One region of the Lactobacillus helsingborgensis genome, then DNA from elsewhere that is predicted to be linked to it. Evidence: predicted binding sites of a transcription regulator. Region 1 holds the regulator's gene; each other region holds the start of a gene.

Region 1 (4,292 bases):
TAAGTAAGGAGTAACTTGTAATGCCGGAAATGCCAGAAGTTGAGACTGTGAGACGGACACTCCTTCCTCTTATCAAAGGAAAGACAATCAAAGAAGTAACAGTCTGGTATCCAAAGATTATAACTGGTGATGCAAAGGAATTTAAACGGCAGTTAGTTGGTAAAAAAATCACCACAATTGATCGTTATGCTAAATATTTGTTAATTCGGCTTAGCGGCAATTTAACAGTAGTGTCACATTTGCGCATGGAGGGTAAGTATCGTTTAGTCAAAATAAATACTAAAAAGGATAAACACGACCACGTGCAAATTGTTTTTAGTGATAATTCGGCATTGCGTTATAATGATGTGCGTAAGTTCGGGCGCATGCAGTTAATTAAAACAGGAACTGAAAAAGAAAAGACGGGTATTAGCAAATTAGGTGCAGAACCCAACTCAGCAGCTTTTACCGTTTCTTATTTACAAAATGGTTTAGCACGTAAAAAGAAAAATATTAAAAACACACTCCTTGACCAATCTGTTGTTGCAGGTTTGGGCAATATCTATGTTGACGAGGTTTTGTGGGAGACAAAAATTCACCCATTAAGTCAAGCCAATACCATTCCCGCAGAAAAGGTAGCACAATTGCACGATAACATTAATTCGTTAATAGAATTGGCAATTGCTGAACGAGGTACTACAATTCATACCTATCTGGATGCAAACGGCAAAACAGGTGGCTTTCAAAAAATGTTGCAGGTTTATGGTCATAAAGGTGAACCATGTGTGCGTTGTGGTACACCACTTGAAAAAATTAAGGTCAATGGACGAGGAACTACTTTTTGTCCTGAATGTCAGGTGATTTATAAATGACAATGATATTAGGCTTGACTGGTGGAATTGCAAGCGGTAAAAGCACTGCAGATGCTTTTTTTGAAAAAATGCAAATTCCAGTAATTGATTGCGATCAAATAGCCCATGATATTTTAAAGACCGGTAATCAGGGATATGAAAAAGTTATCAAACAATTTGGAAGTGAAGTCTTAAATACGGATAGTTCACTTAATCGTTCAAAGTTGGGACAAATAGTTTTTAATGATGAAAAACAACTTGAAATTTTGAATGAAATTACTCATCCATTGATTTTTACAGAAATACAAGCTAAAATTGCGCTAAACAAGGCTAAGAAAAGCCCCATAATAGTTGTTGATGCTCCTGTTCTGTTTGAGTCAAATGGTCAAAAATATTGTGATCGGACTTTACTGATTGCTATACCAGAAAAATTGCAGCTAGAAAGACTAATGCAAAGAGATCACCTTAGTCAGGGTGCGGCTTTAAAGCGCATCAATAGTCAAATGCCACTTAAGCAAAAGGAAAAATTGGCTGACTATGTGATTACTAATACTGGTTCAAAAAAAGACCTTGAGACTAAATTAGAAGAATTGTTACTTGAAATCAAAGGGGAGGACTAAAATGGAATGTCCTAATTGTCATAAAAATGCATCAAAAGTAATTGATTCGCGTCCGAGTGATGAAAATCGTGCTATCAGACGTAGGCGCGAATGTGAAAACTGTGGCTTTCGTTTTACTACATTTGAACGTGTTGAAACCACGCCTTTATTAGTAATCAAAAATGATGGCACACGTGAGCCATTTAACCGAAAAAAGATTTTGCGTGGAGTGATGGCAGCTGGTCAAAAAAGACCAATCTCAAGTTCGCAATTTGAAGAATTAGTTGATCACGTAGAAAACAAAATCAGGCAGGAAGGAGTTAGTGAAATTTCTTCCAAAAAAATTGGTCAATTGGTAATGGATGAATTGGCTAAAATAGATGATGTGGCTTATATTCGATTTGCGTCAATTTACCGTGAGTTTAAAGATATGTCTAGCTTCATGAAAACTATGGAAGATATGATTGCCAGAAGAGAGAAAGGAAATTAATTATGTTTGAGACTAACAATCCCAAACAGCCTTTTTATATTACAAACAGAGTAGAGCTCTACCCAACAGATTTGCGTGTTTTAATTAAGCTATATCAGCCTTTAGTTGGTTCTTTGGCGGTGGCACTTTATTTAAGTCTGAATGAGGATTATTCTGCCCAAGCTATGCTGTCAGATTCACAGGGGATTTACCGTTTGCAAGAACAAGTTGACTGTGATATTAAAAAATTATTTGCGGCTCTGCACAAGATTGAGGCGGTGGGGTTAATCGAGACCCGACTACTTGACAATCAAATAATGGGCAAAATTCTATGTTTTGAACTTAAAAGTATCCCGTCCAGCAGTGAATTTTTTGGGACTGCGCTGTTAGCAAGCTTATTAAAAGAAAAAGTGGGTATTAGCGCTTTTCATAAATTAAGTCATGATTTTGCCCGGGAAACTAAACAAAATCAAAACTTTGTTAATGGTGTGAAAACAGCACCAAATATTTCTGCCTCGTTTATGGATGTCTTTCACTTACCAGACCAAGAAGCAATAGACCCTTCAATTGAGGTTAAAGAGGCTGCCCAAGAAAATAATATTGTTACCCGTAATACTGCCACTATCAATGAAAAGGGCCAGATTGACTGGGACTTTATGAAACAGCAATTTGAAATTTACCAAATTGCAGGCAGCGAAATTGACCAAAACAGAGAAGCAATTCGTGCAATTATGAGAACTTATGGTTTGTCTGAACAGGAATTTGTAGATGAAACACTGCCCTGTTTGCATGGTGATTACCATCTAAATATGAACCGGATTAAACAGGCTATTGCTAATAACATTCATGCAGCAACTACTCGAAGTCAGTTACAAAAAAAGACACGTGCAAAGGACAATTCTGAAGTAAAAAACGAGCACTTAAGTAACAGTGAACAAGAATTATTACAAAGCGCAAAAGCGAACTCACCGGCACAATTTTTGTATCAGCTTAAGACCAGCCGGGATGATTTTGTGGATGCTAGTGAATATCGCGTACTTGATAGTTTATATAATGAAAAAGGTATTTCAGCAGAACTACTCAATATCTTGACTTATGCCTGCTTGAAAAGTGGTCCTAATGTGTCTTTTCGTTTGGCAAATAAAATTTTACATGATTGGCTGCAGCACGGAGTAAAAACCGGTGGTCAAGCTTTAGAATACATGGACAATAGGAAAAAGGCCCAAGAGCAGAAAAGAAAGCAGTTTGGCAGTTATAATTCGCGTAAGTCAATTGAAAAGGGCACGGATTGGACTGAAAATAAACCAAAAATAAATTCCGAAGTTTCTAGTGAAGAACTAAAAAAGTTTTTTGAGAATTTTGAAAATAAGAATGGCATGAAGTAGGTGAAATATATGCGACCCATTAAAAAATATATTGCTAAAGGACAATCAGGTAATGCTGAGGAGCAAAGCCCTGAAGCTATTAAACAAAGGGTACTGGCTGAACCTAAGGTGCAAAACTTTATCGCGCAGCATCAAGATCAATTAAATGACAGCATTATTAATAAAAGTCTGCCCACTCTTTACGGCTATTATCTGAGCCAGCATAAAAAAGATCCTGTCACCAGAGGCTATTATCCTGATTTGATAATGAATAAAAATGCGATCAGCTTGAAATTTGTGCCCGAAGACAGCAAGCTTATTCATGATAGAGAAATATATATCAAAAGACATTTGCGCCTGATTAATTTACCTGATGGGTTGCATGATGTTCGCTTAAGCCAGATTGAAATGACCCCGGAAAGAGCCGAAGTGATGACCCGCATTCAGCAATTTTTATCAAGATATGCTAAAGATGTTCATCAGAAGGGACTTTATTTGTCGGGCAATTTTGGTATCGGCAAAACATATATATTGGCGGGACTTGCTAATCAAGTTGCTGCCATGGACAAGTATGTTGTTTTCTTGCATGTTCCGACATTTATTGCAGGTTTATCCAGTCATTTTAGTGATAATAGTGTTCAGGATGAAGTACAAAAAATTGCTAACGCTGATTTTTTAATACTAGATGATATTGGAGCTGAAAGTTTGAGTCAATGGTCGCGTGACGAGGTCTTGGCGGTAATTCTGCAGGCCAGAATGGATAATGTGCTGCCAACATTTTTCTCGTCAAATTTTGCAATGAGCGATCTGGCAGATCATTTCAAAGAAACCAAAAATTCTATTGATCCTGTAAAAGCAGCGAGATTAATGGAAAGAATCCAGTCTTTAGCGACTGAAGTAGTAATTTCTGGACCAAATAGAAGACACCAATAAGAATATTTTGCTGTAAATCTATGAAAATAAACTTGCATTAAAAAATTATTGGGCTATAATTAACTGCAATGAATGAACATGTTGTTACGCACCACAG
Region 2 (4,292 bases), 620 kb from region 1:
AAATAATTACAGAAATTACTCAGCGTACCTATCGTTCCGATCAATGGCCACTCTCATTTGACGTTGGTCCTAAAGGTAAACCTCAGCTTCAGATAAGCCCTAATTTAGGATTTGGATTAGCAGGATTACTCATAGGATTAACTTATGCAAATGATCTTTTAGACAATAAAAAAGTTTATGCTATTTCTAATCAAATTTATCAAGAATTGTATTCATTCATGGATCAGAACAAAATGTTATCATATTCAGGATCATTAAGTCTTTCGCATGGTTTTTGGGGGATATGGTTATCATTTTTGTTATTTGATATAAATGATAGCTCTCATTCAGCTAATCTCTTAGGTAACCTACCTTTGATTAATGAACGAAAGGACTTACGTCCTGATAATTTTAGTTTAAAAACTGGATATGCGGGTTATTTATACTTTGAACATTTGTTAAAGCAATTTCCTCAAAAAGGTCTTATAACCAATGAATTAAATATCAAAAAAATAATTATAGGAAGTTCATCTACTATGTCAGGAAGATATACCTGGACTAATGGAATCACATATCTAAATAAAGAAGACAGATTATTAACCGGTGATTTAGGAATTTACCTAAGTTTGCTTTCCACGCTAGATAAGTAATGTTTGTCTTAATTATGTCGCAAGAATAGCAACATTCTTTGTTATCTATTAAATATTGAAAAACCCTCTAGATTAAACCAAAAGCCACCTAGAGGGTTTACTATAGTTATGTTTCCAAAAAATTACAGGCACTTAACTTGCTTAAAGAACGCTACAGCAACTATTTCTTTGGCCCAAATAATTACCACGGGTTCACATTATCCGTGCTACACAATTCCAGCACTTTGGCCTATAGGACTTAGATATTAGTTGCTTTTGCCGTTAACACCTCATTTTGACTGCTTTGTTTTTGCGATAACTCCTCCAACTTTTTCTTAAAAAGACGGGGAAATAAAATCATAACAACAGCAAAAACCAAAGTGGTGACAAATAAGAGCGGATGATAAGAAAGCAGGATGACACTGGCAATAATACCTAAGAGTGCACTGCTATATGTTTGCTCTAAACTGAAAAAGCCATCTTGATTAATTTGGTTAATATCATTAGTAAACCAAGAAACATAGTCAGCTTCCGTGTGTTTATTAAAGCTTTCATATTCTTGACGACCAATTACATGGGCTAATGAACTCCTAATGGAATTATCGACAGCCCTGATGATTACAGCGGAATACCGTGAACTACAAAAAAAGAAAATTAGGAAAAAGCCCCAGCTAAGCAAGTTTAAACCTGTATCAACAATAAAACCCTTTAAACTGTGCTGTGTCAAAGCAGTAAGTGCATTACCTTGAAAAATGCTGGCACCAATTTGCGCTAAATTCCGCCCAAAATATAAAATAGCCAGAATGACATACATACCTGAATTACGTTTAACGTAGGTCCAAAGCGAAAATTTTGCTACAGTGTTGTCCATGATTTACTTCCTGTCTAAATCCCTATTTTCAGGGTTAATACTAAAATGACATATCTTCTTGAGAGAAACAGTTTGCAAAGAACATTAATCTTTGACCTATTTCAAAGCTGCAGACTCTTAAATAATTTAATTATTATTGGAAGTTTTAATAGTTTTTGTATTCTTCCTAAAAAGCCCGTCGTATCATTTACAGCATGAAACATATCAGCTTACCTTTGTATTTGAAGTATTCGCTGTTTCTTTTATAATCTACTTATTATTTTATTTTTTTACTAACATAAATGCAATTTATTTTTAATTTTTTAGTTTAGAGTTGTCTCATCACGGCAGTATATAAATATTACGAACAATTTTTTGGGACTGAAAAAAGGCAAAATATTCTGCTTTATAAGCGCAAAAACACTTATCATAATTAAATCAATTTAAACCAGGAATTATTGTTTATTACAGCATTAAAAGAATCAAAGTACGGACTAAAGGGATTGATACCAAATAATATCGCTAACATGCCCTAGCAAATTAAGACTTTCCAGTCCGAAATTTAAAATTTGCTTTCTTAATTTTTAATTTTAGTTCCACGTGTAACATTTAACTTAAACAACAATTTAGTTACTTTATCAAAGCTTAATTTTTTATTCTGTATTATACAAAATCACTTGACTTTTAAGACACAATTTAAATTTACTTTTTGCTTGTATACCACTATATCTCGTATTAAACTAGATAAGAATCTATATGTTGTATTTAATATTTAAGAAAGAACGTGATCCAAGTTATTGTTTTAAGTGGGCCAATTGGAGCCGGTAAATCCAGTTTAACTAGTATTTTAGCTGAGCACTTAGGTACACAAGCTTTTTACGAGGGAGTAGATAATAATCCTGTTCTTCCTTTATATTACCAAGACATGAAACGCTATACTTTTTTGCTTAACATTTACTTGCTTAACCACCGTTTAGCACAAATTAACCAAGCAATTCGAGAAAAAAATAGTGTTTCAGACCGTTCAATCTATGAAGATGCACTCTTTTTCAAAATGAATGCAGACAGCAAAGTGGCTGATCCAACTGAATTTAAGATATATGATAGTCTACTTGAAAATATGATGGAAGATACCCCCGGTAATCCCAGCAAAAAGCCTGATTTACTGATTTACATTCACGTTTCTTTAGACACTATGCTTAAACGCATTAAAAAACGTGGACGTTCATTTGAACAAATCAGTACTGATCCTAGTTTAAAAGACTACTATGCCAGGTTAATTAAGTATTATGAACCATGGTATGAAAATTATGATGCATCTCCTAAGATTAAAATCGACGGGGATAAATACGATTTTATCTGCGATGAAGATGCCAAAAAAGAAGTTTTACGTCAGATTGATGACAAATTGCATGCAATAGGCAATTTAGAATAGAGAAGGAACGTGATGACAGTTATTGTTTTAAGCGGGCCAATTGGAGCCGGTAAATCCAGTCTAACCAGTATTTTAGCTAAATATTTAGGAACCAAACCATTTTACGAAAGTGTCGACAATAACCCAGTTTTGCCACTCTTTTACGCTGATCCTAAAAAATACGCATTCTTACTTCAGGTGTTTTTCCTTAACACTCGTTTTCGTAGCATCAAAAACGCACTAACTGACGATAACAACGTTCTTGATCGTTCAATCTATGAGGATGCCCTTTTCTTCCAAATGAACGCTGATATTGGGCGCGCAACGAGTGAAGAAGTAGATACATATTACGAACTTCTCAACAACATGATGGGTGAACTTAAGCACATGCCAAAGAAAAACCCAGATCTGCTGGTTCACATTAATGTTTCATACGATACCATGATTAAAAGGATCCAAAAACGTGGTCGACCATACGAACAGCTGAGCTATGACGCGACGCTGGAAGATTACTATAAACGGCTTTTGCGCTATTACAAACCATGGTACGAAAAATATGATTATTCTCCTAAAATGGAGATTGATGGTGACAAGCTGGACTTCATGACTGACGAACATGCCAGAGAAGTTGTACTAGATCAAATTGTTACTAAGCTAAAAGAAATGGGTAAATTACCCAACTCTTGGGACAAACCAACAGATATTCAAATAGAAGAACAATAAACAAAAGTTAGCTTACTCAAAGAACCCCTAGTTATTACTCTAGGGGTTCTTTTTCACTTAGTGTTATACTATTTTTTATGTCATTTAATAATCAAGCCTCAAATTGACCAAATACAGGCTTTAAATTGTTTAATCAAAAGTAATAAGGCGCTAGATTTGTGTTATTATTAAATCATATCTTTTTTCACATATTTTTTTAATTATGTTATGTAGAAATATTTTTACCAACTTAAACTCGGTCTCAGCTAAATACAAAGGAGAAGAAAATGGACTATATCATCTCAATCATGCCCTCTTTAATCACAGGCGCAAAAATGACTTTGATCTTGTTCTTTTGGACTTTGATCGTTTCTATTCCTCTGGGAATCATCGTCAGTTTAGGTTTACTTTCTCGCTTTAAGCCACTGCGCTTAATACTAAAATTCTATATTTGGATTATGCGTGGAACTCCACTGCTTTTACAACTAATTTTTATTTTTTATGGTCTGCCAATCATTGGTATTATATTTCAACGATACGATGCTGCTCTTTTTGCTTTCATCTTAAACTACACTGCTTATTTTGCGGAAATATTTCGTGGTGGCTTTCAATCAATACCGGTGGGTCAATATGAAAGTGCTCGGGTTTTAAGGCTAAGCTATTGGCAAACTTTATCGCACATTATTATTCCTCAGGTTAGCAAAATAGTTATTCCCTC
Region 3 (4,292 bases), 740 kb from region 1:
TCGCAGCCTTAGTTGCCTGATAGCCGTGATGATCGTTCCATAATTTAGTGGTTACAAATAAGTCGTGTCTATTGACCCCGCTTTGTTTAATCCCTTGTCCGATGCTCTCCTCATTGCCGTAAGCTGCAGCCGTATCAATTAAGCGATAGCCCAGATCCAGTGCATCCTTCACAGTGTTCTTGGCTACTTCACCGTCAGGTGTTTGCCAAGTTCCTAAACCAATGACTGGTATTTTAACGCCATTATTTAATTCATAAGTATCATTAAAAGAATGAATATTTAAAGTCATTATTCTCACCTCTAATAATTATTATACAGGATTGAACTATACTTCTACAGGAAAAGATAGCAATTATTGCGGTTGCTTTTGCAAATCACCCTTGAGCAAAGCCACAAATTCCGGATATGTTGCTACCTCATATAAGGGATGCAGATTCATATTATTCTTCCGTTTACGGTGGTTATACCAGATGCTGTCAAAGCCGTAATTTTCTGCCCCCAGTATGTCGGACTGTAGCCCATCTCCAAAGAACACAGTTTCTTCAGGGCCGATTTCAGTATGAGCAAAAAAGTAATCAAAGATACGGGTATCCGGTTTAGCAAAGCCGGCTTCTTCTGATGTCACAATCAGCGAAAAATATTTATCAATGCCCGCTAATTGCAAACGGTGCCTCTGCATAAAGGCTTCACCATTACTTAAAATAGTTAAAACGTAATTGTGCTTTTTAGCAAAACGCAAAGTATCAGTCACACCGGGCAGCAACTTATGAGCTTCACTAAAATAAGAACGGTATTCGTTCATAATTGCAATTCCGTCAATATCAATGCCTAAATTTTCTTTGATAAATTCGCTAAAGACAGTCTTGCTGAGTTGATTATAATCGATTTTACCTTGTTCCAGCTTACGCCAAAGTCCTTGATTATATGCATGATAATCACGCTGCATGTTGTCTGTTAACTGCCAATGATGAGCCTGAAAAAGACTATGCAGAGCAAAATTTTCTGTAGCAGCAAAATCAATCAAAGTATCATCAACATCAAAAATTATTTGTTTATAACGCAAGCAATTTCTTCCTCTCCAATTATTCCGCAGAATAAAATGCGTATTCACTAAAAATTAGTGTGGAGGTCTATTATAACAATATTTCACACATTGGGAACAAAATTAACTATTTTTAAATTTTGCTTGCATTACTATTACTCTTCTTAAAAATCAGCTATAATATCACTTAATTCTGATAAAAGGGGTGATTAAGCATGGTTGGACTATTACTAGCATTCTTGTTAATTTGGTTATTTATAAAACTGGGCGTTGGTATATTTAAAATCTTATTTTTCATTTTAACTTGCACACTTGCCTTTATTTTCTTTATTCATTTATTAGTGCCAATAGTCGTTATTCTTGGCTTAATTTTCCTTTTCTTCACGTTAGCTAGGCACTAATTTTTAGTTTAAAAACAAAAATATATTCAAGCATAATAAACGCTATTTTTAGCTTATTATGCTTTTTTTATATCTTCGAATTCTATATGTTTTTTTATTATCCCCGATAACTTACTCGCACATCAAGTTGTGACTTTTACTTGTGTTTAAGAGCAAACTTTCCTCTAGTAAATACAAGATATTGTGGTATAGTTCTATTTGTAGCCATAGATGATGTGTCTGTGGAACAATTTGCTAGTTGAAGGAGTAACTTTGAATATGAAAAATACGAGCATAACCTTAGATCAGGGTTACATTGATCAAGTGAAACAAACTGTCACTCCCCACTGGGGAGAGCTTGGCTGGGTTACTTACAAACGGACCTACGCCAGATGGCTTCCTGAAAAAAATCGTTCCGAAAATTGGGATGAAACGGTTAAACGCGTAATCGAAGGCAATATTAATCTTGATCCTCGTCTCAAAGATTCTCCTGCAAATGAAGTAGTCGATGAACTAACTGATGAGGCCAAGAGCCTATTTAAATTGGTTTACGGTTTAGGCGCGACGCCTTCTGGTCGAAACCTCTGGGTCTCCGGGACAGATTACCAAAAGCGTAATGGTGACTCGTTGAATAATTGCTGGTTTATAGCTATTCGTCCCCAAAAATACGGTGACAGCCATATAGTGCCAGACTATTTAGGGCAAACGCAAGAAGCGGTTTCAATGCCATTTTCATTTCTTTTTGACCAACTAATGAAAGGCGGCGGCGTTGGCTTTTCTGTTGTCCAAGACAACATTCAAAAGATCCCAACAGTTGATAACAAAATCGATTTAACAATCGTGATCGACAAAAAGAGTGCCTCATACGCGGATTCGGTTAAATTGGGTGCAACGGACAAAGACGAATGGGCAAAGCAAAATGACGGCAAGCCTGACTACGTATACTACAACTTGCCTGATACCCGTGAAGGTTGGGTTTTGGCCAATGCTCGTTTAGTTGACATGCATTTTAATCAAACCAATGCTGAAAACAAGACCAAATTGGTACTGGACATCAGCAGAATTCGTCCTTACGGGGCTAAAATTCACGGTTTTGGCGGTACTGCTTCTGGACCTATGCCGTTAGTGGAAATGCTTTTTGATATTAACAACATTATTAACAATCGGGTTGGCGGCAATTTAACTTCTGTTGATTGTACGGATATTTGCAACTTGATTGGTAAAACTGTCGTTGCCGGCAATGTGAGAAGATCAGCTGAACTGGCTTTAGGTACAAGTACCGACCAAGACTTCATCACGATGAAACAGGATAAAGACAAACTCTACCACCACCGTTGGGCATCAAACAACAGTGTAGCAATTGATTCTAACTTTGATGAATATGAACCAATTGCTAACGGTATTAGAGAAAACGGTGAACCAGGAATAGTTAACCTTGACTTATCTCGTAACTATGGTCGTATTATTGACGGCTATCAAAAAGATATTGACGGCGACGTTGAAGGCACCAACCCTTGCGGAGAGATTTCCTTGGCTAACGGTGAGCCATGCAACCTGTTTGAAGTATTCCCATACATTGCAGAACAACAAGGTTGGAAACTAAAGGATGTTTTCAGGTTGGCCACTCGCTACGCCAAACGGGTAACGTTTAGTGACTACGACTGGGAAATTTCCCGCAACATCATTTCCAAGAATCGTAGAATCGGTGTTTCAATGTCAGGTATTCAAGACTGGCTGTTAAATGATTTGGGTCACCGGGTTGTCACCGGCTTTGAAGACAGCACTGATGAAGAAACCGGCGCAAAGATTAAAAAGCCAATTTACGACCCTCAGGGAATTAAAATGGTTACTGAAGCTTACCAAGCCGTCATTGATGCTGATAAAGAATACAGCAAGACTTTACACTGCAATGAGTCAATCAAGCACACAACTGTTAAGCCTTCTGGTACTGTTGCCAAATTGGCTGGGGCCTCTGAAGGAATGCACTTCCACTATGCCGGCTACTTAATTCAAAGAATTAGGTTCCAAGCTTCTGATCCATTGCTTAAAGCATTGGACGCATGTGGTTACTATTCAGAACCTGATATTTATTCACCAAACACAACTTGTGTTGAATTTCCATTGCGTGCTGCTCACGCCGACAGCAAGAACTTTGCTTCTGCCGGTACAGTTTCAATTGAAGAACAATTTGCAACACAAGCCTTTTTGCAAACTTATTGGTCAGATAATGCAGTTAGCTGTACCGTTACTTTCCAAAGCAATGAAGGTGACAAGATTACTCCACTCTTTGAACAATACCGGCATGTAATTAAGTCAACTTCATTATTGCCATACTATGGTGGTTCACTCAAACAAGCGCCAAAAGAACCAATCGATAAAGTTAAATATGAGGAAAGAAAAGCTGAAATTACCGGTGATGTAGCCCAAGTATTTGCAGAACAAAATGATGATCAAAAAGATTTGGAATTAGTTGACCAAACAGACTGTGAATCTGGTGCATGTCCAGTTAAATAAGTTTTTTAAATTAAACTAGTGCCGTGCAAGCAGCTAAGTACGAAGTTTTTAGTGCTTGCACAAAAATCTATAGATTAGGAGTATATTATGAAGAAAAGCAAATTATCAGTTTTAACCGGAATAGCCACTATTTTTACCTTTACTTTTGCTGGCTACGAAACAACCCAAAATGTCCAACAGGTAGACGCCAGCAGCAAAATCAAAGTTACTTACACCCTTAAAGTACATAACAAGAATTACAAGAAAAAGACTATTAAATTGCCTAAGAACTCAACTGTAATGCGCGGTTTGAAAAAGTGCTGGAAAATAAAGAGTGATCACGGTCTTATTACTTCAATAGCTGGTAAAAGCCAAAA

The links. Region 1 encodes NrdR, which represses ribonucleotide reductase genes. Its sites were predicted from a motif close to ACACNATATATNGTGT; they were not measured.
Region 2: DLD54_RS08670 (deoxynucleoside kinase) is a predicted target of NrdR. The motif match lies at 2,179-2,194, and genes of this name have one in related genera.
Region 3: nrdJ (ribonucleoside-triphosphate reductase, adenosylcobalamin-dependent) is a predicted target of NrdR. The motif match lies at 1,615-1,630, and genes of this name have one in related genera.

What each region holds. Positions count from the first base shown of each region.
Region 1 covers NZ_CP029544.1:1,212,417-1,216,708, reverse strand. Annotated here, with positions in the region: gene polA (DNA polymerase I) at 1-7, shown strand, start outside; gene mutM (bifunctional DNA-formamidopyrimidine glycosylase/DNA-(apurinic or apyrimidinic site) lyase) at 21-851, shown strand; gene coaE (dephospho-CoA kinase) at 848-1,450, shown strand; gene nrdR (transcriptional regulator NrdR) at 1,452-1,919, shown strand; gene DLD54_RS05750 (DnaD domain protein) at 1,922-3,283, shown strand; gene dnaI (primosomal protein DnaI) at 3,293-4,195, shown strand.
Region 2 covers NZ_CP029544.1:1,831,879-1,836,170, forward strand. Annotated here, with positions in the region: gene DLD54_RS08660 (class III lanthionine synthetase LanKC N-terminal domain-containing protein) at 1-629, shown strand, start outside; gene DLD54_RS08665 (ABC transporter transmembrane domain-containing protein) at 868-1,479, opposite strand; gene DLD54_RS08670 (deoxynucleoside kinase) at 2,243-2,893, shown strand; gene DLD54_RS08675 (deoxynucleoside kinase) at 2,906-3,595, shown strand; gene DLD54_RS08680 (amino acid ABC transporter permease) at 3,862-4,292, shown strand, end outside.
Region 3 covers NZ_CP029544.1:92,232-96,523, reverse strand. Annotated here, with positions in the region: gene DLD54_RS00455 (aldo/keto reductase) at 1-289, opposite strand, end outside; gene DLD54_RS00450 (YjjG family noncanonical pyrimidine nucleotidase) at 353-1,063, opposite strand; gene nrdJ (ribonucleoside-triphosphate reductase, adenosylcobalamin-dependent) at 1,702-3,936, shown strand; gene DLD54_RS00435 (DUF4430 domain-containing protein) at 4,024-4,292, shown strand, end outside.